Regions from separate parts of the Polymorphospora sp. A560 genome, predicted to be linked through region 1. Evidence: riboswitches for the same ligand, from Rfam matches in the RefSeq annotation. Region 1 holds a riboswitch; the other holds the start of a gene.
The links. A riboswitch is a leader RNA that binds a small molecule or an ion and turns the genes downstream of it on or off. The one in region 1 is predicted to bind guanidine.
Positions count from the first base shown of each region.

Region 1 (15,401 bases):
GCCGAGCTGTCCGGCGCGGTCGCCGGCCACCATTCAGGCGACGTGGTCAACCGGTGAACGAAATCCGGCGTACGGCGCTCGGCGCGATCGTCACCGGCACCGCCCTGGCCGGCTGCGGCTACCTGATCCTGCCGCTGCTCGGCGACACGCACACCCGGTGCGGATCACCGCCCGGGCCGGACCTGGCGGCCGCCGGCACCGCCCCCTCCGCCCGGTGCCACGCCGTCGACCTCGCGTTCCAGTTCCGGCCGTTCCTGCTCTGGCTCGGACTGTTCGTCCTCGCGTGCGGGATCGTCGTCAAGGTCCTCGGCCGGGTCGACGGCGAGCCGGACGCCCCGGCATCCGCCCTGCCCGGCGGTGGCGGCCTGCCGCCGCACGGACGGCCGGATCCGGCGACGGCCGCGTCCGCGATCGCCCTGGCCCACGCCACCGTCCGGATGCTGGCGGCCGGCGACACCACCGCACCGGACGCCGTCCGCGAACAGGTCGACGACCTCCTCGACCGGCAACTGCGCGAAGTCGAACCCGACGGCGGGCTCGACACCTTCTGGACCGACCCGATCGACCGGGTGAACCGGCGGGCACTGGTCGAGGCGGTCGCGCGGCGGGCCGAAGACGATCCCGACTTCTTCCGGCAGCTACGGGCGTACGTCGACGCTCACCGGCCGGCCGGCCCCGGCCACTGACCACCCGGTACGCGTCACCCCGCGAACCGGTCGAGCGCCCGTCGCACGTGGTCGCGGGTCGTGCCGGTGGGCAGATGCCCGGCCTCCTCGACGACGATCAACTCCGCGTCGGGCCAGGCCCGGGCGAGCTGCCAGGCGGTGTCGAGCGGGCCGCCCAGATCGACCCGGCCGTGGACCAGCACGCCGGGAATCCCGGCCAACCGGCCGGCGTCGCGGATCAGCGCCCCCTCCTCCAGCCACGCGCCGTGCGCGAAGTAGTGCGAACAGATGCGTACGAACGCCAGCTTGGCGGCCGGCGGCCGGTCGCCGTACGGGTTGCTGGCGCCCTTCGTCTCGTTGGAGACGGCGGCGTCCTCCCAGGCGAGCCAGTCGACGGTGGCCTTCTCCCGGACCGCGGCGTCGGGGTGGTTCACCAACCGGGCGTACGCCCCGACGAGATCGCCGTCGGCGGTCGTGCCGGACCCGGCGACGAACCGTTCCCACTGCTGCGGATAGAAACGCCCGACGCCCCGGTACAGCCAGTCGATCTCGAAACGGCGGCTCGTCGTCACGGCCGAGATCACGATCTCGGACACCCGCTCCGGATGCCGCTGCGCGTACGCCAGGATCAGCGTCGAACCCCACGAGCCGCCGTACAGCAGCCACCGGTCGACGCCGAGGTGCTCGCGCAGCCGCTCCATGTCGGCGACCAGATGCCAGGTCGTGTTGTGCGCCAGGTCGGTGGCGGGATCGGCGGCGTGCGGCGTGCTACGTCCGCAGCCACGCTGGTCGAACTGGACGATCCGGTAGCGGGCCGGGTCGAACAACTGCCGGGCGAGGGTCCCGGAACCGGAGCCGGGCCCGCCGTGGACGACGACCGCGGGCCTGCCGTCGGGGTTCCCGCTGACCTCCCAGTAGACGCGGTTGCCGTCGCCTACGTCGAGCATCCCCGTCTCGTACGGCTCGATCGGCGGATACAGCTCTCCCATTTTCCGGCCTCCACGACATCGACGGCGCTGCCGTTTCCCGATCATCCGGACCCCGCGCCGGCACGCAAGTCGGTTTACCGGACCTCCGCCGGGTGGCGGCCGGCCACGAAAACCGGCCGGCCGCCACCGTACGGGGTCAGCGCCGCTTCAGCACGAAGACACCCCACCCGAGGTACGGCCGCCCGTAGCGGACGTACCGCAGTGGGGCGGTGTCGAGTTCGGCCCGGAACGCACCGGCCAGCTCGTGGTCCGGGTTGGCGTCCAGCCACGTCCGCACCGTGAACCACTGCGCGGCCACGTACCGGTCCCAGCTGTCCTCGTCGGCCAGGACCATCTCGACCAGGTCCCAGCCGAGGTCGCCGAAGAGGGTGACCAGGCCCGGCAGGTCCCGGAAGTCGTCGCGGGAGGTGGCGTGGCAGCCCTCGACGGTCTCCTGGTCGGGCGGGTCCAGCCGCCAGAACGGCTCGCCGACCAGCAGCAGCCCGCCCGGGCGCAGGCTGCGTTCGAGTAGGGCGATGGTGCCGGCGACGCCGTCACCGATCCAGGTGGCGCCGACACAGCAGGCGACGTCGACCGGCGTCGAGGCGACGTAGCCGGCGGCGTCGCCGTGCCGGAACGTCACCCGGTCGGCGACCTTCAGCTCGACGGCCCGGGCCCGGGCGGCGGCGACGAAGACGGTGCTGATGTCGACCCCGGCGCCGGTGACGCCGTGGTCGCGGGCCCACTGGCACAGCATCTCGCCGCTGCCGCTGGCCAGGTCGAGCACGGTCGCACCGGGCCGCAGCCGGACCGCCCGGCCGAGAATCGCGAACTTCTCCTCGGTGAACGGGTCGTGGATGCGGTGGTCGCGCTCGCGGATGGTGAAGCTAGGTGGAAGGTCCACTTCTGGGGTTCCTCACGTCGGGGATGGTCAGTTGGTCGATCCGGGACGACGCGACGCCCACCGGCATGGTCCACCTCCCACGAGACATGAAGATCGCCAACCTAGCCCTCGGCGGCGGCACCGTCGACCGGGTTTACGCCAGCGACGTCCGTGCGCAGCCGGGCGTGTACGTGCATGTCGTGCCAGCCGTCGGCGTGCAGCGTCGAGCCGCGCGCGGTCCCCTCCAGACCGAACCCGAGCCGGCCGGCGACCCGGCACGACGCCGTGTTCGCCACCGAGTGCCGAAGCTCCAGCCGGTGCAGCCCGACGGTGCCGAACGTCCAGGCCGCCATCGCCCGCGCCGCCCGGCCGGCGACACCGCCGCCCCGCGCGGCCGGCAGCACCCAGTACGACAGCTGCGCCACCCCCTCGGACAGCGAGACGGTCCGCAGCCCGATCTGGCCGACCGGCGCCCCGTCCCGCGAGCCGACGACCGCCCAGCTGGCGTCCGTCTCGTCCGCCCAGCGCCCGGCCCAGCCGGCGATCCACTCCCGAGCCTCGTCGTCGCTGTCGATCCGGCGGGCATGCCAGCGCTGGATGGCCGGACAGTCGAACGCCGCCCGTACGGCCGCGGCGTCGTCGACCCGCCACGGCCGCAGCACCAGCTCGTCGTCGACGGTGAGTCGGGGCTGCTCCAGCCCGCGCAGGGCACCGGCGGGCAGCGCCGGGCCGGCAAGTGTCGGCATGGTCCCATCCTCACCGGTCCGATCGACGGTATGGTGCCCGGATGGCACGACTGTGGTTCGTCACCGGAGCGGGCCGGGGCCTGGGGCGCGCGTTCGTCGAGGCCGCCCTCGCCCACGGCGACACCGTCGTCGCGACCGTACGCCGCGACGACGCCCTCGACGACGTCGCGGCGCGCTTCCCGGCCCTGCACCGCCGGCGGCTCGACGTCGCCGACCACGCCACCGTCCGGGCCGTCGTCGACGAGGTGGCCACCTCGACCGGCATACCCGACATCGTCGTCAACAACGCCGGGTACGGCCTGGTCGGCGCCGTCGAGGAACTCGGCGAGGCGGAGATCCGCGCCCAGTTCGACGTCAACCTGTTCGGCGCGCTCTGGGTCACCCAGGCCGTACTGCCGCACCTGCGCCGGCGCGGCTCCGGCCGGATCGTGCAGGTGTCGACCGTCGGCGCCGTCGGCCACCTGCCGCTGTTCGGGGCGTACAACGCGACGAAATGGGCCCTGGAAGGCTTGAGTGCCGCCCTGGCCGACGAGGTGCGCCCGCACGGCATCGGCGTACACCTGCTCCAGCTCGGCGGGTTCGCCACCGACTGGGCCGGCGCCAGCATGCGGTTCGCGACCGCCGACCCGGCGTACGCGCAGACCCGCGCCGCGATCCTCGGCCAGCCCGACTACCCCACCCCGGAGCAGGTCGCGGCCGCGGTGGAGCAGCCGGCGGAGGACGCCGGCGAGTGGGCCGAAGCGCCGCCCTCGGTGGCCGCCGAGGCGCTGCTCACCCTCCTCGACCAGCCGGACCCGCCGCTGCGTACGGTGATCGGCAACGGCGCCCACGACATGGTCCGCATCGCCCTCGAAGGCCGCCGCGACGACTACCTGAAGGACCCGGCGTTCACCTGGCCCGGCCCACCGGCCACCCCCGCCCGGCACTGACACCGGCCCACGGTCAGTCCGCCGGCTTCTCCCAGACCGAGACATGCTGGCCGCTCTCGCTGGTGAACGGCTCGCGGCTCCAGCCGTCCCAGCGCTCCCGCAGCCGCAGCCCGGCGAGCTGGGCCATCAGGTCGAGTTCGGCCGGCCACACGTAGCGGAACGGCACCGACCGGAACGAGCCCCGGCCGTCGACGACCTCGACGTAGTTCGAACTCATCTCCTGGGTGGCGACGTCGTAGAGGTCGTACGCCCACCCGGTCGCGCTGGTCCGGAACGGCACGACGTTCTGCCCGGCCGGAAGCTTGCGCAGGTCGGGAACCATCACCTCGACGACGAAGCAGCCGCCCGGTTCGAGGTGCGCGGCGACGGTGCGGAAGCAGGCGACCTGCGCCTCCTGAGTCGTAAGGTTCATGATCGTGTTGAAGACCAGGTAGGCGACCGAGAACGTCCCGTCCACCCTGGTCGTGGCGAAGTCGCCGATGGTCACGCCGACCGCGTCGCCGCCGGGCTTGGCCCGCAGCCGGGCCACCATCGCCCGGGACATGTCGATGCCGTGGACCGGCACACCCCGGCCGGCCAGCGGCAGCGCGATCCGGCCCGTGCCGATGCCGAGTTCGAGGGCGCGACCCCCGCCGGCAAGGTCCGCCAGCACGTCGACCGTGGCGCCCACGACCTCCGGCCGGGACATCTCCGACCCCGGATCGTCGTACCGCGCCGCGACGTCTTCCCCGAAATAGCCGTCAGGATCGTCCATCGGCGGACCGTACCGCGGCCGGCCACCGCGACGCCCGTGAATTTCCGGTGGACCGCCGCCCGGTCCGCGTCGGGTCCGCGTCCGTGCGAGCATGGTCCGATGACGATCGCCGACACCTACCGCGAGTTCGCCATCCGGGAGGCGCACGGCGAGTCACCCGCCTACGAACGCCTCGCGCACGCGGTGTCCCGCGACGAAGAGATCCTGACCCGGCTGGCCGGACTGCCGCCGGGAAAGCGCCAGCCGAACCTGCTGTTCGCCGTCGTACGGCTGCTCGGCGGCCCGGTCGACGACCCGGCCGCGTTCCACGACTTCACCGTGGCGCAGTGGCCGGCGGTGGTGGCGCAGATCCGCGCCCGGGCCACCCAGACGAACGAGGTCGGGCGCTGCGCCGCCCTGCTGCCGGTGCTCGCCACCCTGCCGGGCCCGCTGGCCCTGCTGGACGTGGGCGCGTCGGCCGGCCTGTGCCTCTATCCCGACCGGTACGCCTACCGCTACGGCGACCGACTCGTCGGATCCGGCGCCCCGGTGCTCGACTGCGCCGCCACCGGCGTGCCCGTGCCGGCCGTACCGCCGGAGGTGATCTGGCGGGCCGGCATGGACCTGAACCCGCTCGACGTGACCGACCCGGCCGACGTCGCCTGGCTGGAGGCGCTGATCTGGCCCGAGCACACCCACCGGCGTGCCCGGCTGCGGGCCGCCGTCGCGGTCGCCCAGGCGGAGCCGCCGCTGCTGGTCCGCGGCGACCTGGTGGACGACCTGCCGGCCCTGGCCGCGCGGGCGCCGGCCGACGCGACGCTCGTCGTCTTCCACACCAGCGTGCTCTACCAGGTGCCGGCCGCGGGCCGGGAACGCTTCACCGAGACCGTACGCGCCCTGCCCGGACACTGGATCTCCGTCGAGACTCCCGACGTGGTGGGCTTCGACAGCCTGCCCGCACCGCCCGACGGGGGGCTGCACAACGTGCTGGCGCTCGACGGCACGCCGCTCGCCTGGGTGCGGGGCCACGGCCAGTCGATCACCTGGTTCGGCTGACGATGGCGGACCCGGCGGCCGGGCTGCGGCACGTCTACTGGCTCGGCGGCGGCAGCGGCGCCGGCAAGTCGACCGTCGCCCGCCGGATCGCCGACCGGCACGGCCTGCGCCTGTACGCGACCGACGACATGATGCCGGACCACGCCGCCCGGGGCACCGCCGACGAGTGCCCGTACCTGCACCGGTTCATGGCGATGGACATGGACGAGCGGTGGGTGCGCCGCTCCCCCGCCCTGATGCTGGAGACGTTCCACTGGTTCCGGGGCGAGGGGTTCGCCCACATCGTCGACGACCTGCTCCGGCTGCCGGCGCGGCCCGCCGTCCTGGTGGAGGGTTTCCGGCTGCTGCCGTACCTGGTGAAGCCGCTGCTGGCCACCCCGGCGCACGCCGTCTGGCTGCTGCCGACGCCGGCGTTCCGGCGGGCGGCGTTCGCCAGCCGCGGTTCGCTGTGGACGATCGCCGGCCGGACCAGCGACCCGGAGCGGGCCCTGCGCAACCTGCTCGAACGTGACCGGATGTTCACCCAGCGGCTACGGGAGGAGACGAGCGTCCTCGGCCTTCACGCCGTCGACGTCGCCCCGGCGTCGACCGAGGACGATCTGGTCGACCGGGTCACGCGTACGCTCGGCCTCTGAAACCCTCGACCATCGGCGTGCAACCTCAGGGCCGAGCCGGACTTCCGCTTTCCGGCTCGACCGTGCTCGCGGCGCTCGCCACCCGGGCGCGGCGTCGGGTCCCCATCAGCGCGCCGATGCTGGCGGCCACGACCAGGGCGATTCCCGCCGCCTGTACGGGGCGCAGCACCTGATCGAGCAGGAGGAACCCGGCCAGGGCGCCGCCGGCCGGAGCCATGCTGACGAGGATTCCGAAGACGTGGCTCGGCAGGTGCCGCAGCGCGTAGAGGTCACACAGGTACGGCACGGCCGAGGAGAGGAGTGCCACCAGCATCCCGGTCAGCAGGACATCCTGCTGTAGCAGTTGGCGACCGCCGATCACGGCGCCGAACGGCAGCGCGAGGACGAAGCCGACGGCCAGCGCGAAACACAACCCGTCCGCGTTGCCGTACCGCTGGCCGATCCGCTTGCTGCCGACGATGTACAGCGCCCGGCACGTCGCGGCGACGAGCGCGAACCCGATCCCCCATCCGTCGAGGTGGCCGAGGTTCCAGGTCAGCAGGACGACACCCGCGGCGGCGACCAGACCCCAGATCCGGTCCCGGAACCGGGCCGCGCTGATCAGTACGACGGCCAGCGGCCCGAGGAACTCCAGCGTCGTGGCGACACCCAGCGGGAGGCGGCTGATCGCCGCGAAGAACGAGGCGTTCATGACCGCGAGCACCGCGCCGAACGTGACGACCAGTGGGAGGTCGCCGCGGGTGATGCGGCCGACCTTCGGTCGTACGGCGATCCAGGTGAACACGGCGGCGAAGCCGAGCCGCAGGGTGGCGGCGGGCACCGCACCGATCCTGGCGGCGAGACCTGTCGCGAAGACCGCCCCCAGTTGAAGGCTTGTCATCTGCAGGAAGACCAGCATCGTCGACGCCGTCGTACGGCGTTCGGCGACGTCCGTACGCGCGCCGTGGGTGCGCGGTTCGGGCTCGAGTTCCAATCCAGGCCTTTCTTGAGCTCGCGGCCGGTGTCCGGGCCCGCCGTGGCGACCCGAAGCCGGGCCGGTCCAGGTCGCCGCGAGCCGCGGTGTGCATCTTCATCACGTCTCCGTTGAGGCCGCTGGCGGGCGTTGCCTCTGGTGGCCCGGGCCGACGTCCGGCTCCGTCGGCGGGTGCGGCTACGGCTTTGGCGTCCACGACTCAGGGCGCCCGGGTGGCACCGTCGCGAGTAGGCTCACCTCCGAATCGCAGGAGAAGGTGTAGACCTGGATCGACCCGCTGCGGGATTGGAGATAGATGGTGACGCCGGTGGCGGTTCGGTGACAGGACAGCACGCGGCCGTCCCGGTCGGGCGGCCGGTCGTGGGCGGAGAACACAACTCCCCCTCTGTAATAGTCGTAGCGCCATAGAGCCTTACATGTGAGCATACGTAAGATGTCATTCGACTTCAACGGTTACCGCAGTGACGGGCTGACGCTCGCCGCGCTCCTTGTCAACGCGGTCCACGCGGGACAGTCCCCCGAGCAGCTCCACACCCTGCTCGAAGAGCAGGGTGTGATCGTGGACGAGTCCGTCCTCGGCCGTGCCGCCGACCTGGTCGACTGGATCCGCGGGCTGCGGCGGGTGTTCGCCGCCGCCTCCGCCGAGGAGGCCGGCCAGACCGTCAACGAACTGCTGGGGAAGGTCGCGTTCGCGCCCCACGTCGTCGATCACGGCAACGGCCTGCACATGCACTACGCGCCACCGGAGGCGCCGACGGTGCACCGCGTCCAGACGAACACCGCCATGGCGCTCGCACTGCAGATCGCCGAATCGGGGGTGACCCGCTTCGGCGTGTGTCCGGCCGACTCGTGCGGGCGTGTCTTCGTGGATGCTTCACGTAACGGAAAGCGCCGCTACTGCTCCGGGGCATGCTCGAATCGCAGCAACGTGGCGGCGCACCGGGCCCGCCAGGCCGCCGAGGCCGGAACCGACCACAGGAACGTCTGAGCCCCACGGCTGTTCGAGAGCGTCACCGCTCCTGCCGTACCGCCGCCGTCGTCGTGCCGGAGGGGGTGACGGTGCCCCGGCCACGACCTGCTGCCGCGATCGAGGAGGCCAACCGGTGAGCAAGACCATCGCGCACCCGTTCGACGACCGGGCCCGCACGCTGTGCCCCGGCCTGCGCGTCGACACCGTGCTGCACCGCACCGAAAAGGCGGTCCTACTCGCCGGCACGCTCCACGAGCTGGCCGGGCCACTGTGACGAGCCGGGGCGCGCGTGGCCCGAGGCAAGGGGGCGACATGACGCCCGCAGCCGCCGAGCGGCGCAAGTCCCGTGAAAAATCTCCTGGCATGGTGTCGGGTCCGGGGCGATTCGTGATCGTCGACGTGACCTCGCGCGAAGAGGCTCTGGCGTGGGCCGCCAAGTTCGCCGTCGCATGCCGCTGTGCGCAAGAGGTCCGGGCACTCATGCCCGACCCCGAAACAGACGCGATGCTCCGCCAGGCTGACAGACGCCGGTAGGCGTCATCGCTAGAGTTGCCGGCTGTGACACATAGCCTTGCGCACCCCGTCGTGGATACGTTGATCACCTACTACGACGACGCCACGGACGAACGGGTCGCGCTGACGGCGGGCGACTTGGGCGCCTGGACGGCAGCGACGGCAGCGTTGCTGACCGACGGGTGCGGGCTCGGTCCGGGACGACAGGCCGGCGTCCTGCTTCCGCCGCACTGGCAAACGGCGGCCGTACTGCTCGGGGCCTGGGCCGCAGGGGTGGAGGTCTCGTTCCGTGGCTGGTCGACCGCAGGACTGACCCCCGCCGGCGATCCGCTCGACGTGACATTCGTCGAACAACGGCGGGTCAACAGCTGGCTGGACAACGTGCCGTCGGGGCGGCACCAGTTCGTTCTCGGCCTCGAGCCCGGTGGCACGCCAGCGGCGCAGGTACCAGAGGGCTACCGGGACTACGCGCGGGCCGTGCGCCCATACCTGGGCGCAGCGCCTCCGAACGTGCAGATCGACATACACGGCCCGGCGACGGTCGACGGCAGCACCTACGCCCAGTACGGCGCGATCGCGGCCGAGGTCGCGCGGACCCAAGGCGTCGGCCCCGGCGACCGGGTGTTGATCGACGCGGCGGCCGCCGAGGAGCCGCTGATCTGGCTCCTCGCGCCCTTGTTCGCCGGTGCCTCGCTGGTGCTGTGCGCGAATCTGGACCGGTCGAGGCTCGACGAACGGATCAGTGCGGAGCGCGTCACGCGCATGCTGTGACACCCGATCCCCCGGTGCCTGCCTCGACATGACCGGTCAGACGCGGTCAGCTCTGCCCGCTCGTTGATGGCACGTTGGCCGTACCACTCACCTACGAGTGAGTACGCAGACCACCTTGCCGAGGATCACCGCCCGGTCACCGGGGATGACGGGGTAACGCGGATTACGGGGCAGCAGGTCCACGGCGCCATCGCGGACACGCAAGACCTTGACGGTGGCCTCGTCGTCGATCATCGCGGCGACGATGTCGCCACTGTCGGCCACCGCTTGCTGCCGCACCACGACGACGTCACCGTCCGCGATGCCAGCTTCGAGCATCGAATCTCCGAGGACGTGCAGCGCGAACAGCCTTCCGTGGCCGACCAGTTTCCTGGGCAGGTTCAGGACTTCCTCGACGTGCTCCTCGGCCAGGATGGGAGCGCCGGCAGCGATCGAGCCCAGCAGTGGAACCTGAACGCCCGAGCGCTCGCCCGGATCGCCAGGGTCGTCTGAGTGTCGCGATGGGCGGGCGTCCACCGCGCGTGGCCCGCGTGCAGCCCGGCGTAGGAATCCGCGCTGTTGGAGCAACTTCAGGTGGTACGCCACCGACGATGGCGACCCGAGTCCGACCGCGGCGCCGATCTCCCGCACCGTCGGTGGATACCCATGGCGCTCGACCCACTGCCGTATCACGGCCAGGATCTGCTGTTGACGGGGACTCAAGCCGGGCAGGTCCGGCGGCAGCTCCGAGGACGTCATCCTCGGACGATACCCCCGCGTTCGATCAAATGTGCTAATCATCCGCGTCGTCAGTTCGGGCCTGCCGGGTAGGTCGCCTCCAGGTCCCGGTTCACTCGGCAGCCCCGTGCAGTTTCGGGATGGCCGAGCCGGCGACTCCAGCTCAGTGGGCCAGGCGCGTTCGCTCACTAATCTTCCCGCGCCGACAGCGCTCCCGATTATTGGATTACCGGTAATCGCAATCCGATAACTGTCCTCAGGGGAAGTGGACATAAGCCCCCAAAATCCCCGTACACCATAATGACCGTTATGGTGTAACGGGATGGATCGGCTGCAATCCGGGTGGCAGGGACCGCTTGTCCTGACTCGGCGCAACTGATGCGGGTCGGGAGAGTTGACGCCTTGGATCAGTGGATCTGACACCGGCTCAGTGAAAGTGATGCCGTAGCGTCACCGGGGTGGGTCTGCTGTTGGTGCTGCGCCCTCGGCAGCCGCGTCCGAAGAGCCTGCGCCGTTCTACCCGGACGCAGCGGCGTGAGCGCCACCGCGCTGACGCCGAAGAGTGGGCCGCGGCGAAGGAACGCAGTTGCTGCTCGAAGTGTCCGTGGAGGAGCTGTTGCCGTTGATGAAATGGCTTCACCGATCGGCGTCGATGGCGCGGACTGGGCACCACGGATACATCTGGGATAGATAAGGACCTCCATGCGCGAAACTTCAGAAGATCTCCAAGAGCTTCAGGCCCTCCTTGACGCCTCCCTCTCCCGCTCCACCTCGCACCTCCGCTCGATCATCAAGGCTGAAAGCACACTGACCGCGGAGCAGCTCACCCAGGTCCTCACCGGCATGTGCACCCTCGCCCTGTCCACCGTGACGGCGAAGGGCGAGCCACGGATCAGCGGTGTGGACGGGCACTTCCTGCACGGGAAGTGGCACTTTGGCACGGCGCGCAACGCCGCCAAGGCGCGCCATCTCGCGGCGCGGCCCGCCGTCAGCGCCGCGTATATGCGCGGTGAGGACCTAGGCGTGTTCACGCACGGCAAGGTGGAGATCCTCAACCCCCAGGACGGCGAGCCGGCCGCGGACTGGCCCGACCTGCTCGCGTACTTCAAGGACTTCTACGGCGACGGCGACGACTTCTTCGACTGGGAAAACGACGTGGTCTACTACCGGCTACATCCACACTGGATGACCGTCTACGCCCCCGACATCGCGAAGCTCACTGCGGCGTCCCAGTCCTGATCCGCAGCACGGCCGCATCGGGACCGGCCACGTGATGAGAGATCTGGTGAAGCGGCCGGGAGCCGGTCCGAACGGGGGCGCGGCGGTCGCGGAAGGCACTCCGGACACCGTCGCGACGGCGGACACCCCGACCGCCAGTTTCTTCCGGCGGTACGCGGCCGGCCTGCCGCTCCTGGAGGTGTGCGGAAAGGCGCGCGCTACTGCCGCCGTTTGAGATGCCAGCCCTCACACCTAGATCATCTTTTTGGCCTCTGGTGTCGCGATTCTTACCAACACCCCTTGCTGGCGCGGTGGCCGGCGGCAGGCCACCTCCGATCCGGCCGGCGAGCCGAATGAGACCGCGACCGCCCGGTGCTGGCCGACCTGCTGCGCCGCGCCGGCGAGGACCCCACACCGCAAGCCCCGCCGGGCGAGACCGACCGGCGGCTGGCGGCCAGGACCCGGGCCGCCGCAACGTCGCACCGGCCCGCGTCGCTCCCGAGCCTGCACCCGAGGACGACGTCGACGAGCCCGAGGACGGGCAGGTCGACAACGTCATTCCCTTCGGGATCTTCGACGCCCGCGAGGAGGCGCAACGGTGGCTAAGACCGCCGCGTTCACCCCGCCGGCTGACGAGCCACTGACCAGCAAGGAAGGCTGGTTCCGCTGGGTCCAGCACGACCCGCGCCCGCCCAAGCTGCGCCTGGACTGGCCGCACCTGAGCCCGGTCGAGCAGGCCGCCTACGACGACGCCCGGCTGGACTACCACAACGACCTGATCGTGGTGAACACCCCAACCATCCAGGAGGTCGTCAAGACCGTCCGCAGGCTGCTGATCATCACCGGCGGCGCAGGCACCGGCAAGACGACCGCCATCACCCAGCTCGGCCGCCGCGCCCACGAACTGTCCGTCGCGCTGCGCAACCCGATGACCGGCCCGCGGATCCCGGTCGTCTACGTCACCGTTCCACCAGCGGCGACACCCCGCATGCTCGCCGTTGAGTTCGCCCGATTCCTCGGCCTGCCCCTGGCATCCAGGTCCAACATCACCGACGTCACCAACGCCGTCTGCGCCGTGCTCTGCGCCGTACGGCGACACGATCCGCGGGGGCATCCATGAAGAGGCTGGCCAACGGTCAGCGAGGTGAGATGAGTACTGCCACGGTTGAGTCCGACCAGCTCAAATACTTCTCCGAGCGGATCCCCGCCACGTTCGTCTACTCCGGCATCAACGTCGAGCGGGCCTATCTGTTCTCCGGCACCCACGGCGAACAGATAGCCAGCCGGTTCGCCACCATCGCGACCCGGGCAGACCCGGGTCGCCTACCAAACGACCCGAGCCCGCGCCTACGCCGAGTTCGGCAACCGCCTCGACTGGTCCGAAGCCCACGACACCTGGCATCCCCACCACCACAGCATGCTCGCCGACTGGATCGAAACCTACGCCCGTCCGAACCCCATCCGGGGACACGCCCTGGTTTCTAGGAACATCAGATTCACTGGGCCGCACCCAGCATGGACGGCTCAATGAAACTGATGCACCCCAGGTCAGAAGGACGCTTATGCATCAACTGCAGCGAGCCGGGACACCGCTGTCCGGTCCGCTTCGGTGGCCGGTTTGGCAACGCGTGACGCTGTTGACGTCTCAGACGTCCCTGAGGCAGTCAGGTGCGTTGCGGACAGGGGGAAGGCTTGTTACCTTCCTCCGTTGGAGGCGGATGATCGCCTTCCCCGGACGAGACGTGCGCCGTACCCGGTCTGCAAAGACGACGCTCGCAGGAGACGTCATGACCGGCCGTACGCACCCGATCGACTTCACCTCACCGCCCGCCGAGGGGCGAAGCCTCGACGTGCGATGGATCCACGGCTCGGAGTCGGCCAGGCATAACACCGACCCCGAGATCCAGGTGCACGCCTACGACGCGCACACGGTCATCCTGCGGCAGAACATGGCGGTCAACTACGAGGCGCCGTTTCTGTTCCTGCTCTTCGGTAACGACCGCGCCGTCCTGCTCGACACCGGGGCCACCGCCGCAGCGGAGTTCTTCCCGCTACGCCGCATCGTTGACGAGCTGGTGGCGCGGTGGCTGGCCGACAACCCCCGCGATAGGTACGAACTGCTGGTCCTGCACACGCATGCCCACGGCGACCATGTCGCCGGCGACGGGCAGTTCGCCGACCGGCCGGACACCGTGGTCGTGGGCGCCGATCGCGCGACCGCGTGGGCCTACCTCGGCCTTGGCGGCGATCTGGACCGGGTGACCACGCTCGACCTGGGCGGGCGGGTGCTGGAGTGCCTGGCCAGCCCCGGCCACCACCAAGCGGCGGTGACCCTCTACGACGCCTACACCGGTTTCCTCTTCACCGGCGACACCGTCTACCCCGGGCGCCTCTACGTGCAGGACTGGGCAGCCTTCCGAGACACCATCGACCGGCTCGTCCGCCTCACCGACATGCGCGCGGTAAGCCACGTCCTCGGCTGCCACATCGAGATGACCACCACGCCCGGCGTCGACTAGCCGATCCGCACCACGTACCAGCCCGACGAGCCACCGCTGCAGATGAGCCCCCAGCGCCTGCGGGACATCCGTGCGGCCATCGACGAGGTCGCCGAGCAGACCGGACGGCACTCCTACGCCGACTTCATCATCTGCCGGTAACCGTGATGGGCGGCCATCTCCCCCGCCCTCCCGCGGCCGGTCACCACCGCTGCCGTGGTGACCGGCCGCGCCTTCGTCGACCCGACCAGCGGCCGGGGTAACCCGTTCGCCTGGATCGGCCCCGATTACCGACGCACACGCCTTAGAAGCGACCAGCCCGATTTCGCTCCTATCAGGCACGGCGGAGCGAAAGCTGGATGGAGGCGCAGTCCATTTCATAACCCCAGCTCAGCGGAGGTTCGCCAGGGGATCGGACACCAAATACGGCTGCTGCGCCACAACCACTGAACTACGGTGCTCCGATGCAGGCATATGAGGCTCAGCGGGCAAAACAGGCTGCCATATCAAGCGCCTCATGGCTAGGCCTAACCGCCCACGACGCCGCCGTCCTGCACAACTCGAACACGCTCACCCTCCGTTTGCAGCCCTGCGACGTGCTCGCCCGGGTGACGCCGGCCGCGCATCAGTGCGCCAAGCTCGAAGTGGATGTCGCTCAGCGGTTGGCCGAGGTCGGGAGCCCGGTGGCCGCGCTGGAATCGCCCCAGGTCTTTGTCCGGGGCGACTACGTCGTCACCTTCTGGACCTACTACGAACCGGTGACTACCCGATCGCTCTCAAACGCCGAGTACGTCGGCGCGCTCGAACGTCTGCACGCCGGAATGCGCAAGGTCGACCTGCCCACCCCGCATTTCACGGACCGAGTTTCTGAGGCCCAGACGCTCGTGGCCGATCCTGCCCGAACACCGGATCTGGCCGACCCGGACCGGGTCTTCCTCGCCAGCACGTTGGACCGCCTGCGACGAGCGGTCGGCGAGAGCGGCCGTGCCGAGCAACTCCTGCACGGCGAACCCCATCCGGGCAACCTGCTCTTGACCCGGACCGGCGCGCTTTTCATCGACTTCGAGACGTGCTGCCGGGGGCCGATCGAGTTCGACCTAGCCCACGCGCCCGACGAGGTCGGAGA
Region 1 is NZ_CP122282.1:4,002,591-4,017,991, reverse strand. Features, by position in the region: gene QCD66_RS17920 (hypothetical protein) at 1-57, shown strand, start outside; gene QCD66_RS17915 (hypothetical protein) at 54-686, shown strand; gene pip (prolyl aminopeptidase) at 701-1,654, opposite strand; gene QCD66_RS17905 (SAM-dependent methyltransferase) at 1,791-2,537, opposite strand; gene QCD66_RS17900 (GNAT family N-acetyltransferase) at 2,639-3,262, opposite strand; gene QCD66_RS17895 (SDR family NAD(P)-dependent oxidoreductase) at 3,304-4,191, shown strand; gene QCD66_RS17890 (class I SAM-dependent DNA methyltransferase) at 4,205-4,945, opposite strand; gene QCD66_RS17885 (DUF2332 domain-containing protein) at 5,045-5,980, shown strand; gene QCD66_RS17880 (hypothetical protein) at 5,983-6,615, shown strand; gene QCD66_RS17875 (DMT family transporter) at 6,641-7,588, opposite strand; gene QCD66_RS17870 (CGNR zinc finger domain-containing protein) at 8,022-8,576, shown strand; gene QCD66_RS17865 (hypothetical protein) at 8,692-8,832, shown strand; gene QCD66_RS17860 (hypothetical protein) at 8,871-9,092, shown strand; gene QCD66_RS17855 (TIGR03089 family protein) at 9,144-9,842, shown strand; gene lexA (transcriptional repressor LexA) at 9,930-10,580, opposite strand; gene QCD66_RS17845 (pyridoxamine 5'-phosphate oxidase family protein) at 11,262-11,798, shown strand; gene QCD66_RS17840 (AAA family ATPase) at 12,376-12,897, shown strand; guanidine-III (ykkC-III) riboswitch at 13,485-13,553, shown strand; gene QCD66_RS17835 (MBL fold metallo-hydrolase) at 13,565-14,296, shown strand; gene QCD66_RS17830 (phosphotransferase family protein) at 14,740-15,401, shown strand, end outside.

Region 2 (15,401 bases), 200 kb from region 1:
ACACGCCCAAGTGCGGTGACCACAAACGATCACCGGGTTGGTCACGCAGCCCGGGACCGGGGACCACGTGTCGTTCACTCCGTACCCGGGCACGTTCCCGACGCTGCGCGACCAGCACATTCGGATGCCGGTTGTTCGCGTTGGGCCACCGCAGATAGGCGTGCAACTCCCGCCGTCGCCTCCCCACCGGCCGAACTATGATTCGGCACCGGGCCCCAAAACCCTTGGAGAGGACGCATGAGCGATGTGAGCACCGGCAAAGTGGTCGTGAACAGGGCGATGTCGCTGGACGGGTTCATCGCCGGTCCTGGCCACGCGATGGACTGGATCTTCGAGTACCTGACTGCGGACACGTTCCCGGAGGTTATGGCGGCCTCGGGTGCCATGCTCGTCGGCCGGGGCACGTACGAGGTCGCCAAGCGTATGGCCGACCAGGACGCCCCCTACGACGGGGGAGCACAGTTCGTCCTCACCCACGAGCCTCCCGACGAGCCGGACCCTACCGTCATGTTCCTCACCTGTGACATCGAGGAAGCCGTTGCCACGGCACGCAGCGCCGCGGGCGGCAAGAACCTGGAGATCCTCGGTGCTGACGTGGCCGCCCAGTGCCTGCAGCGCGGGCTCGTCGACGAGATCCTGGTGTATGTCCTACCGGTGCTGCTCGGCGACGGTGTCCGCTTCTCGCCCCCAAGCCTCGGCAGGATCGACCTGGAACCTTTGAGCAACACCCAGTCGGGCGCCGTCACAATGCTCCGCTTCCGCGTGCTCAGCGGCGGCTGACCCTCCTGGTCAGACAGCCGCCGCACACGCACGGGTTCTGCCACCCGCCCAGCCTGAGCCCAGCCACGCCACCCGACCGGCAGGTCGAGCGGCGTGTCATCCAACACCGGAACGTCTCTGGTCAGAGCACTAGGCGGACTCGAGGACGAAGAAGAGGAAACACATGAAGGACCCGGAGCCCTTGACCTTGTCGGGTGGCAGCAGCTCCGCAGGAGTGTCCGGGGAAGGGGGCGGCTCGCTGATCGTCACGATGCGGAACCCAGCGGCAGCAAAAGCATCCGACATGGCGTGCAGCGGCCGGTGCCAGAAGGTCAGCCACACGGTCTGGCCGTCCATGATGTAGTCCTCGGAGTACTTCGTGAGCGCGAAGTAGTCGTCTTCGGGATGCGTGACCGGATAGGCGGCCGGATGCATGACCGAGAGCAGCAGGCGACCGCCTGGCTTCAGCACGCGACGCAGCTCGGCGAGGGGACCCGACCAGTCCTCCAGGTAGTGCAGGACCAGGGACGCGACGACGTCATCGAACTCGGCGTCCGCGAACGGCAGCGGCTTGCTCAGGTCCGCCACGTGCAGGTCGGCGTCTTCACCCAGCCGCTGGCGGGCCAGATTGATCATGGCCGCACTCACGTCGAAGCCGGTGACCACTGCTCCCCTGGCGCGCAGCGCCGCTGACAACGGGCCGGAACCGCACCCCGCGTCGAGGATTCGGCGGCCGGAGACGTCGCCGGCAAGGCGAAGCATTGCGGGTCGCTCGTAGTAGGCGTTGAAGAGGCCGGTCTCGTTCTCCGCCGCGTAGGCGTCCGCAAAGTTGTCGTAGTCGGTTGCTGTCACCGTGACCCCGTTCGCGTGAGAGGCAAGGGTGCATGTCTACCAGAGCCGCGTGGGTGCGACAGACAAGCACCCGACTCGTACGCGTGGGCCAGGATCCGATCCCACGTCCCGTCCGCTGCCGCAGCCGCTCCTCGCAGTTTTCCACGGCCCATAGCGGTCGGGCAGGTTCCGTCACGGCGTCAGCCCGGGGCGAGGAGGCAGAACTCGTTGCCTTCCGGATCGGCGAATACCGTCCACGGCACATCGCCCTGACCTACGTCGATGGCGGTGGCGCCGAGAGTCCGCAGTCTGGCCGCCTCTGCCTCTTGGTCGGCACCTGGGTACGGGCGGACGTCGAGATGGACGCGGTTCCGCACGGTCTTCACGTCGGGTGTGTGGAGGAACTGCAGATATGGGCCGACGCCCTTGGCGGAGCGCAGTACCGCCTTGTGGTCGGTCACCTCGTGCAGGGTCCAGTCCATGGCCTCGCCCCAGAAGCGGGCCATGGCTCGCGGATCCGCGCAGTCGACCACCACCGTGGCGATCGGTCCGGTGTCTCGGTAGAGCGAGTCCAGCACGCAGAACTCGTTGCCCTCCGGGTCGGCCATGACCGTCCATGGGACGTCGCCCTGACCTACGTCGACGGGTGTTGCGCCGAGATCCTTCAGTCGCGCGACCACCTCCGCCTGATGGGCCGCCGAGGTGGTGGCGAGGTCGACGTGCACACGGTTCTTCACCGTCTTGGGTTCCGAAAAGGCGATGATGTCGAGGCAGACGGCGACGGGGTCGGGGTAGACGAAGCCCTCGGGTTCGAGGTTGGTCACGCCGGGTTCCTCGCTGGAGATCACCCAGCCGAGCGCCTTCGCCCAGAAACCGCCCAGCGCGGAGTCGTCCCGAGCCTTCATGCTGACCTGCACAAGCCGCGTTGCCATGCCGACGATGCTAGCCACAGTCTGGCGCATCAAGATCAGCCGTACCGATCTCGACGGGTGGGGAAGCCGAGCGCGTGGGGCGCGGAACGCGCCCAGCCAGAATCAAAACCGGAAACGGCACCGGTATCCGACCGGTAACGCACGCCGATGCTGGGGCACCGATCGATGCTGTGATCAGCGCCACGCCAACGGGCCGTGCCCCGGCGCCCGACGCGGTCGCCGGTGAGCGCTACGCCCCAGGACCCGCCGGGCACACCGGTCAGTGACTCTTGGCGCAGGCCTCGGCCTTCAGGTCGCGGATCATTCGAGACTCGCGCTCCATGGCACCGTGTCAAGCCCCGGGTTTGATGGAGAGTTGGTTAGCTGGTTTTCAGGGGTGCGGTGAGCGGGTGGGTCATCGCGTGTAGTGCCTCGTGTTCGGCGGGTGGGATGTGTCCGAGTTCGCCGTGCAAGCGGCGGTTGTTGTACCAGTCGATGTATTCGACGGTGGCCATCTCCAGGTCGTCGAGGCCGCGCCAGGGGCCGGTGTTGCGGACGAGTTCGGCCTTGTACAGGGAGTTGAACGCCTCGGCCATGGCATTGTCGAACGAGTCGCCCTTGGAGCCGACCGAGGCGACGGCGCCGGCCTCGGCAAGCCGCTGGGTGTAGCGGATCGCTCGATATTGGACTCCCTGTCCGAGTGGTGGACCAGTTTACGCAGGTCAGCGTGTTGGTTCCCGCGGCGCCAGATCGCCATCTTCAGCGCGTCGAGGGCCAGATCCGTGTAGAGCGAGGTGGACACCTGCCAGCCGACGATCATGCGGGAGTACACGTCGAGGACGAACGCGGCGTACACCCAGCCCACGCTGGTTCGTACGTAGGTCAGATCCGCGACCCACAGCTGGTTCGGCCCCGCCGCGGTGAAGTCCCGTCTGACCAGGTCAGCAGGGCGGCTGGTCTCGGCTGCCGGCCGGGTGGTGCGGGGCGCCTTGTCGCGCAGCAGCCCACGCAGCCCGGACTCACGCATGAGCCGTTCGACGGTGCACCGGGCCACCGGCACCCCTTGGCGGTGCAGCTCGTGCCAGATCTTGCGGGCGCCGTAGACGCCGTAGTTGGCTGCGTGGACCTGTTCGATCATCGCGGCCAGCTCCTCATCGCGCCGTGAGCGAGCGCTGGCGGGGCGGGTCCTGGCGGCGTAGTAGGTCGACGGTGCGATCTGTGCCGGCGTGTCTTGCAGCGCCCGCAGGACCGGCTGGACACCGTGTTCGGCCTTCTGGGAGTCGACAAAGTCGACCTTCATCGCGACGGACGGTCCAGCTCCGCCGCGAAGAAACTCGCCGCGGACTTCAGGATCTGGTTGGCCCGTCGCAGCTCACGCACTTCCCGTTCGAGGGCGGCGATGCGTTCCGCGTCGCCGCTGGTCGTGCCCGGCCGCTGCCCGGCGTCGGTCTCGGCCCGCTTCACCCACGTGCGCAACGCCTCGGGATGAACCCCGAGCTGCTCGGCGATCCGCCGGATCGCACCCACCGCGGACGCCGGGTCCCGGCGCGCCTCGACCGCCATTCGGGTCGCACGCTCACGCAGCTCATCGTTGTACTTCTTCGGTGCGGGCATCGCAGGTATTCCTCCCAGGTTTCGATGTCTCCATCAAACCCGGTGCGCAACACCGATCTGCTGGAGCAGTAGGCTGAGTTCGCCCTTGGCCCGCTGCTTCGCGTCATCGGTGTAGGTGTCTTCCCATTCCTCGAACTTCCGCTTGGCTTCGTAGTCCAGTTCCAACGCCTGCGACAGCGACTGGCCGTAACGGGCGTTGGTGTCCACCTTCCAGTCGTCGTCCCCGGTCTTCGGGTCGATGCCGTTGAACCGGATGTAGTTCTCGCGCATGGCTTGGACCTGGGCCTTGGTCAGCTGCCAGGTCTGGAATTGCTCGGAGAACCGGATGGCGTCGTCGTCGGTCACCGGGTTGCCGCCCTGGATGAAGTCGAACAGAGATTCCGCCTGCTCGTGCGCGACCTTCAACGCCTCCTGGGAGATGTCGTGTTGTCGGGTGAGCTGGTCACACAGCTCCCTGTCGTAGGTCATCGGAGGGTGTTCCCGGCCAGGCTCACCGTGGCCGCCTCCTCCCGGGCCGGAAGGTGGCTTCGGCAGCTCACCGGGGTCTCGGCCACCGCCCCCGGGTTCACCGGTTGTCGTGTACCACTTGCAATACGGCACTACGTAGTACGTGTCGCTTTCGTAGTAACCGGTGTGTGCGTACTCGGAGCACGCCAAACCCGCAAGAGCCTGTGCTGGCGCGGCGATGAGCGTGCTGGCCAGAGCAGCCGTCGCCGTGACCGCCACGAGTTTGCGAATCGACCTCATGGCCGAAATCGTCAAGAGGGCTTGCGCAGGGCGCCGCATTCTGTCGGGTTTCCGGCTGTCCTTGATGATTCCGGACCATCGGGACGGTGGATGTCGGGCCGTACCTCTTGATTCCTGACCGATCCGGTCCTCCTCTCCCCTGTCGACCATGCATCGATCGGAAAGCCATGAGGTAACAAGGCGGCGGCAGGACGGTCCAGCGCGAGGACGGCCAGGCCCCGCCGGTGACTCCGGCGGGGCCTGGCGTGGTGGGGGTTACCTGGAACGTCGGTGTGGGGCCGCCCCGGTCGGGTGCGGAGGGGTCAGTTGCAGGTGGTGCCGTTGAGGGTGAACGGCACCGGGGTGACCGGTGAACCGTCGGCGCTGTAGCCGAAGCTGACCGCGCCACCGGTCGGGATGGCGGCGTTGTAGTTCTCGTTGGTCACCGTGACGGCGGCACCGGTCTGCTGGAAGATGCCGTTCCAGTGGCCCTGGACGATCTGGCCGCCGGGGAAGTTCCAGCCGAGCGTCCAGCCGTTGACGGGCGGGCCGTCGTTGTAGACGGTGACGCTGGCCGTGTAGCCGGTGCTCCACGAGTTGGTGACGACGAAGGAGACCCGGCAGCTGCTCGCGAGAGCGGTCGCCGGAACGATGTCGCCGTAGTCGTCGCGGGCGGTGGCGAAGTCCTGGAAGCCGAAGCCGGGGCCGGCGGACCGGGTGGTGGTGCCGGCCGCCAGCACGGTGCCGTCGGGGTTGACCGCGTAGACGGGGCCGCCGCTGTCGCCGCCGCGGGCCGCCTCCTCGCCGTCGAGCTGGGTGGCCTCGACCAGGTCCTCGATGTCGTCGTAGTGGAACTCGACCCGCAGGTTGCAGACCGGGCCGCCGAGTTCGCCGGCCGAGGTGTATCCGGACTGGCAGAGCAGCTGTCCGGGGTACACCGCGGTCCAGCCGACGACCTCGGCGCGGATCTCGTCGTGCAGGCCGCCGACGTAGATGTGGCTGCCGGGCGACGAGGTCGAGATGAGCATGGTGTCGTGGTCGTCGTTGCTGGCGACCGCGTAGCCGACCAGCGTCCCGGTGTTGGTGGTGGTGTTCCAGGCGATGTGCCAGGGCGAGCCGATGGCTCCGCAGTGTTCGGCGCTGAGCAGGTAGCCGGTGCCGGTGACGGCGTCGCGTACACCGAAGCCGGCGGTGCAGCCGTAGGTGGTGAACCCGATCCCGATCCCGCCGTCGTACGGTGCGGCGTCGTCGAACCGGGACCGTTCGACCATCGGCTCGCTCCGGACGATCCGGGTGCTGACCCCGGTCGCCGGCAGCTTCGGAAGTCTCGCGCCGGCGGCGTCGTCGACGGCGACGTCGATGCCGGAGCCGTCGGTGCGCAGCCGGAGGGCGTGGGTGGCGCCGGTCGGGTCGGCGTCGACCACGGTCCGGAGCTTCGCCGCCGCCTTCTTCAGTTCGGCACGCGAGTAGGTGGCGGCGGCCACCTCGACCGGCGCGGTACGGCGGGCGGTCGCCACCGCCGCCGCGATGTCGGCGGGCAGGGCGCCCTTCCACCAGACGGTGACGTGGTCGTCGACCAGCCCGATGCCGGCGTAGCCGCGCGGCGGGGCGGCTTCGACGGCGGTGCGGATGACGTTGGCCGCGTCGACGAGGGGGGCCTGGGCGGTCATCCGGTCCAGGATCCGCGCCGGGATGACATCGTGGATGGAGCCGTCGTCGGGCGTCGGCGTCGGTGCCGACGCCCCGGACGGCTGGCCGGGCGCCGCGTGGGTGGGCGCCGTCAGCGGGCCGACCAGCGCCGTGGCGCCGATCAGTACGCCGGCGACCACCGTGCGGGTGGTCGCCTTCCAGGTCTGTGTCATGCCGTCGAGTCAATCGATGCCGGCGGCCGTGGAACAGGCAGGACGCCCGGCAGGAGTGGTCCTGCCGGGAGGCTGCCGGGACCCGGACCGGGCTGTGCCGTCCGGGTCCGGGCGCGTCAGAGCAGGTCGAGGGACATCGCGGTGGTGACCGCCGCGGTCCGGTCGGAGACGCCGAGTTTGGCGAAGGCACGCAGCAGGTGTGTCTTGACGGTCGCCTCGCTGATGTGCAGTTCGCGGCTGATCTCGGCGTTGGACAGGCCGCGCGCGACCAGGCGGAGGACCTCGGTCTCCCGGGGCGACAGTGACTCGTGCTGGGGCCGGCGTACCCGGTGCAGCAGCCGGGTGGCGACCGACGGCGCCAGTACGGTCTCGCCGCGGGCGGCGGTACGTACGGCGTTGACCAGGTCGGCGCGGGAGGTGTCCTTCAGCAGGTAGCCGGCGGCGCCTGCTTCGACGGCGCGCAGGATGTCGGTGTCGGTCTCGTACGTGGTCAGCACGACGACCCGGGTCGTGGGGGCGACGGTGAGCACCTGCCCGGTCGCGGTGACGCCGTCGATGCCCGGCATCCGCAGGTCCATCAGGACCACGTGGGGGCGCAGGGCGCGTACGGCGGTGACCGCCTCGGCGCCGGAGCCGGCCTCGCCGACGACGGCGATGTCGGCCTCGCCGTCGAGCATGCCGCGCACCCCGGCGCGGACCACCGGATGGTCGTCGACCAGCAGTACGGAGATCAAAGGTCGGGCACCTCCACCCTGATCGTGGTGCCGCGGCCGGGTTCCGAGTCGACGCTCAGCTTGCCGGACACCTGCTCGACCCGGGCCCGCATGGCACCGAGCCCGTAACCACCGGACGCCTTTTCGGGGTCGAACCCGCGTCCGTCGTCGGCGACCTCGACGGCAACGGTGCCGCCGAGGTGGGCCAGCCTTACCGTGACCAGTCCGGCCCCGGCGTGCCGGCGGATGTTGGCCAGTGACTCCTGCACGGCCCGCAGCAGGACCACCTCGACCGCGGTGGCCAGCCCGACCGGTTCGCCCTCGGTGCTGAAGTCGACGCGTACGCCGGTTTCCCGGCCGAACCGGTCGACGAGCCGGGCCAGTGCGTCGGCCAGCGACGAGCCGTCGAGTTCGGTCGGGGTCAGCGCGCCGACCAGGGCGCGGGCCTCGGAGAGGTTGTCGCGGGCGGTGTCGAGGGCCAGGCCGAGGTGCCGGCGGGCCTGGGCGACGTCGCGCTCCAGTTCGGCGTCGGCCGCCTGGATGAGCATGATGACGCTGGTCAGACCCTGGGCGACGGTGTCGTGGATGTCGCCGGCGAGGCGTTGCCGTTCGGCGAGCATGCCGGCCTCGTGTGACAGCCGGGCGACCTCGGCGCGGCTGCCGTCGAGTTGGCGGATGAGCCGGGCCCGTTCGTCGTTCTGGGTGGTGACCCGGCGGGCCCAGGTGCCGAAGACGGCGGAGCCGACGACGATGGTCGCCGCGACCGGCAGTGGACCGGCGACGGTGTCGGCCAGGTCGCGGGTCGACTCGTACGCCACCGCCACGTCGGCGACGTTGAGCACGAGCACGGCGATCGTCGCCCGTAGCGCGTCCATCAGCATGTACGCCTGCGGGCAGAGCGCGAGCAGCGCGAACGACGACACGCTGACCAGCGCGACGGCCGGGGTCATCAGCACGACGACGCCGGCGAAGTAGAGGTAGGCGCGACGGTCCTCGATCTCGCCGCGGATCAGTGGCCGCCCGTACAGCCAGTACCAGGCGGCGAGGCCGGCCAGCAGGGCGACCGCCCAGGCCCGCGCCACCACCGGCACGGAGCCGGTGGTGGCGACGAAGCCCGACGTGCCGACGGCGACCAGCCCGAAGTAGGCGTCCCACATCGGGAAGCGGTTCAGCCAGGTCGGCGTGTCCTCCATGGGGACTACCGGTCCCGCCGTCCGCGCCAGCGGAAGGTCGTCAGGCACAGCAGCAGACCTCCAATGCACCACGCCCCCAGGACCAGGGCGATCCGCCCATGCTCCCACGACGTGGTGACGATCTCCTGCGGCAGGATGTCGTCGGGCAGGAAGACCGACCGGAAGCCCTGGGCCATCCACTTCAGCGGGAAGACCGCGCCGAGCTGCTGCAGCGGCTCGGGCAGCGCGCTGATCGGGGTGTAGAAGATGCCGGAGATGAAGGCCAGCACGATGTACGGCAGGTTCATCACCGCGGCGGCGCTGCGCTCGGTACGGGCCAGGCTGCTGGCGGCGATGCCGAGGAACGAGCAGCCGATGACGCCGAGCAGGAAGACCCAGCCGAAGGTGACCCAGCGCGAGGCCTCGCTCGGCAGTTCGACGTCGAAGAGCAGCATGCCGAGGCCGAGCAGGATGATCACCTCGGCGACGCTGATGACCAGCACCATGACGACCTTGCCGAGGAAGTACGCCGACTTCGGCATCGGGGCGCCGCGCAGCCGCTTCAGGGTGCCGTCGTCACGGTCGGCCGCGATGCTGATGCCGAGGTTGACGAAGGTGGCCGAGGCGACACCGGCGGCGATCATGCTGGGTACGAAGTACTGCGCCGAGGTGACGGTGCTGCCCTCGTAGATGCCGCTGAACAGCGAGCCGAGCAGGGCGAGCAGCACGATCGGCAGGGCGAAGGTGAAGACGACGTTGTCCCACTCGCGGAAGAAGCCCTTGAGTTCGATCACGCCCCGGTGCAGGCCGAGGCTGACCGCGGAGGGATCCTTCCCGGCGGTCGCGGGGCGGGTGGAGGTGGTGGTCATTTCTGGGCGCTCCCGATCAGGTCGAGGTAGACGTCTTCGAGGCTGGGCCGGCTGACGGTCAGGCCGGGAACGGTGCCGCCGTGGCGGGCGGTCAGTTCGGCGATGACGGGGCCCGGGTCGGTGGCCTCCTGGGTACGGTGCTCGCCGTTCTCGAGCCAGGAGACGGTCGCCTTGGCCTCGGCGCGCCCGCCGAGGGTGGCCGGGTCGCCTTCGGCGACGATCTGGCCCTTGACGATGACCGCAACCCGGTCGGCGAGGTTCTCCGCCTCCTCGAGGTAGTGCGTGGTCAGCAGGACGGTGGTGCCGTTCTCCTGGGCCAGGGAGCGGATCAGGTCCCAGAACTGCCGGCGGGCCTGCGGGTCGAAGCCGGTGGTGGGCTCGTCGAGGAAGAGCAGCGCCGGGTTGCCGATCATGCCGACGGCGACGTCGATGCGGCGCCGCTGGCCGCCGGAGAGGGTGCTGACCCGGGAGTTGGCCTTGGCGGCGAGACCGACCTGCTCGATGACCTGGTCGGGGTCGCGGGGGTTGGGGTAGTAGCGGGCGAAGTGCCGCACGGTCTCCCGGACGGTCAGTTCGCTGAGGTCGGACGCGTCCTGCAGGACGATGCCGATCCCGTAGCGCCAGCGCCGGCCGGCGCGCTGCGGGTCGGCGCCGAGCACCTCCACCTCGCCGCCGTCGCGGTCCCGGTAGCCCTCGAGGATCTCGACGGTGGTGGTCTTGCCCGCACCGTTCGGGCCGAGCAAAGCGAAGATCTCGCCGGAGGCGATGTTGAGGTCCACGTTGTTGACCGCGAGGTTGTCGCGGTACCGCTTGGTCAGGCCGCGTACTCGCACGGCGGAATCAGTCATGTATCGATCATCGCGACCGGTGGGGTCGCCCGGGACGCCCGGACGATTGACAGCGGCTGTCCACCGATCGGTGGACAGCCGTCGGCACGTCAGTGGACGCCGGTGGCGGGCCGGTCACTCAGTGGAACACCTTGAGTCCGATGACGCCGGCGACCACCAGGAGCAGGCAGGTGATCCGGGCGACGGTCGCCGGCTCGCCCAGGGCGACCATCCCGACGGTGGCGGTGCCGACCGCGCCGATGCCGACCCAGACGGCGTAGCCGGTGCCGATCGGGATGTCGCGCAGGGCGAGCGCGAGCCCGGCCATGCTGAGCACGAGCGCGACCGCGAAGACCAGCGAGGGTACGGGTCGGGTGAAGCCGGCGCTGCGCCCGAGCGCGATCGCCCACACCGTCTCCAGCATCCCGGAGATGATCAGTAGCAGCCAGGCCATGTCTGTTCCGTCCTTTCCGCGCGGATCGGCCCCGGTCGCGGCCGCGCGGCCCGGGCACGCGTCGGCGGCCGGGCGGGGGCGGAGAAGGGGAAATGCGACGGAGGCCATGGTGGGTTGCGCGTCGTCTTCGCACGACCGGGTACGACACGCGGCTCGTCCGGGGCGACCCGCCAGATCGGGCGCCGCTTGCCACCCTAGCCGACCGGGGTGGCCGGGGGGCCGATGGTGGGCGGACTCACCACACCGGCACGCAAGCCGGCAGCGGCGGGACCGCACCATCCGAAAACAACACTATCGATGCTTGTAAATGTCACGGGCCACTCCTACCGTGAGGCCTCAAGCCGGCAGGCATCCCGACGCCGGCAGTGAGATCACGGCGGCCCACACCACACCGGTGCGTACCGCCGTCGGCCCGACCGCCCCGGAACCCCGGGTGGAACCCTCGGTAAGGAGCCCGTCTTGCGCATCCGACTGACCCTGGCGATCCTCGCCACCGCACTCACCGGCGCCCTCGTCGCCCCGTCCGCCGCGGCCGCCGCGCCCGCGCCGATCATCGGCGGCGGCACCGTCGCGTCGGCCCCGTGGGCCGCGGCGGTGTTCCAGAACGGCTCGTTCGCCTGCTCCGGCTCGCTGATCCACGCCAGCTGGGTGCTGACCGCCCGGCACTGCGTCGGCGGCACGATGTCCGTCCGCGTCGGCAGCGTCTACTACGGCTCCGGCGGCCAGACCCGTTCGGTCTCGGCCACCTACGGCCAGTACGACATCGCGCTGCTGCGGTTGAGCAGCCCGATCAGCAGCCCGTCGGTGGTGACGCTGGCCACCGCGAACCCGCCGGTCGGCTCGACGAACCAGATCTACGGCTGGGGCCGCACCTGCACCAGCTGCGCCCCGTCGCCGCAGCTCAAGACCGCCACGGTCGGCGTCACCTCGCTCAGCGCCGTCGACGCGTACGGCGGCCCGGCCATCCGCAGCAACCGCGGCAACGGCGTGGCCTGGCAGGGCGACTCCGGTGGCCCGCAGTTCTACAACGGCCGGCAGGTCGGCGTCTGCTCGACCGGCAACGGCAGCACCTACCAGAACTACGCCTCGGTGGCGGCCAGCCGGGCCTGGATCACCTCGATCTCCGGCGTCTGATCCGATTTCCCACCACGCGCCGTGCCGGTCATCCGCTGTGGATGGCCGGCACGGCCGCGTCCGGCGGGTCGGCGGTCAGCCGTCGTCGGCGGGACCGGCACCCCGCTCGAGGGCGGCGTGCGCGGCGGACTCCTCCAGCCCGGAGGCCAGCATCAGGTCGACCGCCACCGAGCGGACCTGCGCCGCGATCGCGGCCGTCGACAGGCCCACCCCGGCGGCGTACACCTCGCCGGCGAGCCGGGCGGCCCGGACCGCGTGCCGGCGGCCGTCCACCGAGTCCCGCCCCCGGTCCAGATCCTGGTGCAGCGCGCGGACCGCGGCGGCCAGCTCGTCGAGTGCCTCGGCCAGCACCGGCGGCCCCGCCTCGCCGGTACGCAGCGCGGCCCGCTGCCGGCGGGCGAGCACCCGCGCGTTGCGTACCGCGTGGTCCAGATGCGGGGCGGCGGTGACGTACATGCCGAGCGCCGACTTGTCGCCCCAGCGGATCGGTGACACCGCGACCGTCTCGCGGGCGCCGGCCAGCGCGTCGGTCAGTTCCTGCAGCAGCGGCTCGGTGGCCCGCAGCCCGGCCAGCGTGGCGTCGGCCGCCGCCGGGTCGGCCTCGCGCAGCGCCCGGCCGGTCGCGGTCAGCGCGTCGGCGAGGGTGGAGAGCACCGGCCCGACCGCCCGGCCGACCGTGGCCAGCGGGTCGCCGGGCAGCAGCAGGGCGTGTACGCCGAACGCCACCGCGCCGCCGATCAGCGCGTCGAGCCAGCGGGTGTAGTAGATGCCGCCCGACGGCGGGTAGAGGGTGGCGATCAGCACCGCCGACGCCGCGGCCTGGTTGATCAGCAGGGCACCGCTGCCGAGGAACAGCGCCGCCCCGACGGCCAGGCCGACCACCAGCGCCAGTTGCAGCGGGCCGGCCCCGAACAGCACGATCAGCAGGTCGCCGACGAAGATGCCGACCGCGACGCCGACGACGAGTTCGACGGTGCGGCGCAGCCGCTGGCCGGCCGAGGCACCGAGCACCACCACCGCCGAGATCGGCGCGAAGAACGGCATCTCGTGCCCCATCACGTACTGGGCGAGGAACCAGGCGAGGCCGGCGGCGGAGCCGGCCTGGATCACCACCCGCCGGTGGGTCCAGACCCGGGCACCCCGGGTACGCAGCACCTCCGGGGTCGACCAGCGTCGCCCGGCCTTCGTCTCAGCAGCCCCACGCACCCTGACACGCTACGGCCGACAGCGCCCCGACCAGCACCGATACCCGGTGTCAACCCGATCACAAACCCGGCCGTACGGGCGCTCCCGCCGGCCGGACCGGAATCGTATGCTTCAATTCCTGGCGCCGCCTCGAGGGGAATCCATGACGACCGGTGAACAGCTGCGCAGCTATCCCTTCGAGCCGTTCCACGGCGACCTGCCCGACGAGTTGCTCAAGATGGTGCGGACCGAGCCGGTGAGCCGGGTGGAGCTGCCGGGCGGCCGCCCGGCCTGGCTCGTGGTCGGCTACGACGAGGTCTGCACGGTGCTCGCCGACCCGCGCTTCACCCGGCACGGCGACCCCTACCCCACCGGCGGCGGGGACGGCGGCTGCCCGGTCCGGGAGCTGAGCATGAACGGGCCGGCGCACACCAGCCTGCGCCGGCTGGCCGCCCGGGCGTTCACCGCCCGCCGGGTCGAGGCGTACCGGCCCCGGGTGCAGCAGATCACCGACGACCTGCTCGACGAGATGGTGGCCGGCGGCAGCCCCGCCGACCTGATCGCCGGCCTTGTCGCCCCGCTGCCGGTGCGGGTCATCTGCGAGGTGCTCGGGGTGCCGCTGGCCGACCGCGACCGGTTCGCCGAGTGGACGGCGGCGATCCTGGCCATCGCCGGGCAGGACTCCCCCGAGGCGGTCCGGGCGGTCGCCGAACTGCGCGCATATCTCGCCGGGCGGCTGGCCGCCAAGCGGGAGCGGCCCGGCGACGACCTGTTCTCGGCGTGGCTCGCGGCGCAGGCCGACGACGAGCTCAGCGACGAGGAGATCGTCGGGCTGGCGGTCGGCGTACTCATCGGCGGACGGGAGATCAACTCCACCAGCGCCGGCCTGCGCGCCCTCTTCCTGCACCCCGACCAGCTCGACCGGCTGCGCGCCGACCCCGGGCTGCTGCCGTCCGCGGTCGACGAGATCCTGCGGTGGACGTCGGTCAGCCCGATGTTCCTGCCGCAGACCGCGGTCGGCGACGTCGAACTGGCCGGGCACCTCATCCGGGCCGGTGACACGGTGATGGCGGTGCCGTGGGCGGCCAACCGGCACCCCGACGTCTTCCCCGACCCCGGCGCCTTCGACATCGGGCGCGCCCAGAACCCGCACCTGGCCTTCGGGCACGGCCCGCACTTCTGTCTCGGCGCGGCGCTCGGCCGTTTGCAGATCGAGGTGGCGATCGGCACCCTGCTGCGCCGGTTCCCCGGCCTGCGGCCGGCGGTCCCGCTCGAGGAACTGCCGTGGCGGCAGGAGCGGGTCAACTGCGGGATAGCGGAGTTTCCGGTCGCCTGGTGAGGTCGGGCAGCACCGACTCGACCGCGTCGGCGGCCCGCTCGACCGAGGTCGCCGCGAGCGGATCGGGTACGGCCGGCGGCCGGTCGTCGATCGCGGCCCGGATCGCCGCCGCCACGGCGTCGGCGGTCCACTCCCCCTCCGGCAGCCACCGGCCGACGCCGTACGCGGCCAGCCGGCGGGCGTTGTCGGGCCGGTCCAGCCCGGCGGCCATCGCCACCTGCGGGGTGCCGGCGGCCAGCGCCCGGCCGAGGGTGCCGATGCCGCCGTGGTGCACCACCGCGGCGACCCGGGGCATCACCGCGCGGAACGGCAGCTTGACGAACCGGTGCACGTCCGGCGGCAGCGGGTCGGGCACCAGGTCCCCGTGCCGGACGGCGAGCAGGGCCGGCCGCCCGAGCGAGCGGATCGCGTCGACGGCGGTGCGGTAGAAGCGGCGTTGCAGCAGCCGCCCGGTGCCGCCGGTGACCAGCACCGGCGCCACGTCGCCGGCGAGCAGTTCGCGGGCCGCCGGCGGGATGTCGTCGGAGGTGTCCTCGTCGGCGAGCACGAATCCGGCCAGGTCGGTGCCGGCCGGGGCGGGCGGGCCGGCGGCGTCGAACCAGGCCGGCCACAGCCCGACGTAGTGCCGGGCCGACGACATCCAGGCCGGCCAGTCGGTGACCGGGCCGAGCCCGATGCCGGCGCGGGCGGTGTCGACACCGTCGGCGAGCACCTCACGGTAGATGCCGGCGACGCCGGGCAGCGCCATCAACTGGAACGGCGAGGCGGCCAGGCAGACGGCGGGCGCGTCGAGCGCCTCGGCGGCGGTGAGCACCGACTGCCCGGAGATCGGCGCCCCGACCAGCACGGTCTGGTGTGGACGGTGCAGGCGCAGCATCTCCCGGCACTCCAGCAGGAACTGGTCGAACAGCCCGGTCCGGTCGAAGTGGCGGCGGAACTCGGAGATGTCGGTCTCGTCGAACTGGCCGGCGGCGTCGGCGAGGTAGCGCTCGTACTCCGCGACCG
Region 2 is NZ_CP122282.1:3,800,305-3,815,705, reverse strand. Features, by position in the region: gene QCD66_RS17160 (dihydrofolate reductase family protein) at 238-780, shown strand; gene QCD66_RS17155 (class I SAM-dependent methyltransferase) at 910-1,611, opposite strand; gene QCD66_RS17150 (VOC family protein) at 1,791-2,522, opposite strand; partial or broken gene QCD66_RS17145 (IS3 family transposase) at 2,882-4,115, opposite strand; gene QCD66_RS17140 (hypothetical protein) at 4,149-4,583, opposite strand; gene QCD66_RS17135 (cellulose binding domain-containing protein) at 5,165-6,703, opposite strand; gene QCD66_RS17130 (response regulator transcription factor) at 6,820-7,437, opposite strand; gene QCD66_RS17125 (sensor histidine kinase) at 7,434-8,609, opposite strand; gene QCD66_RS17120 (ABC transporter permease) at 8,615-9,457, opposite strand; gene QCD66_RS17115 (ABC transporter ATP-binding protein) at 9,454-10,305, opposite strand; gene QCD66_RS17110 (SMR family transporter) at 10,424-10,738, opposite strand; guanidine-III (ykkC-III) riboswitch at 10,854-10,924, opposite strand; gene QCD66_RS17105 (DUF1986 domain-containing protein) at 11,198-11,872, shown strand; gene QCD66_RS17100 (aromatic acid exporter family protein) at 11,948-13,078, opposite strand; gene QCD66_RS17095 (cytochrome P450) at 13,221-14,396, shown strand; gene QCD66_RS17090 (glycosyltransferase) at 14,359-15,401, opposite strand, start outside.
Region 2: it holds a riboswitch for guanidine, as region 1 does, so the genes downstream of both, QCD66_RS17110 (SMR family transporter) here and QCD66_RS17835 (MBL fold metallo-hydrolase) in region 1, are expected to answer to the same signal.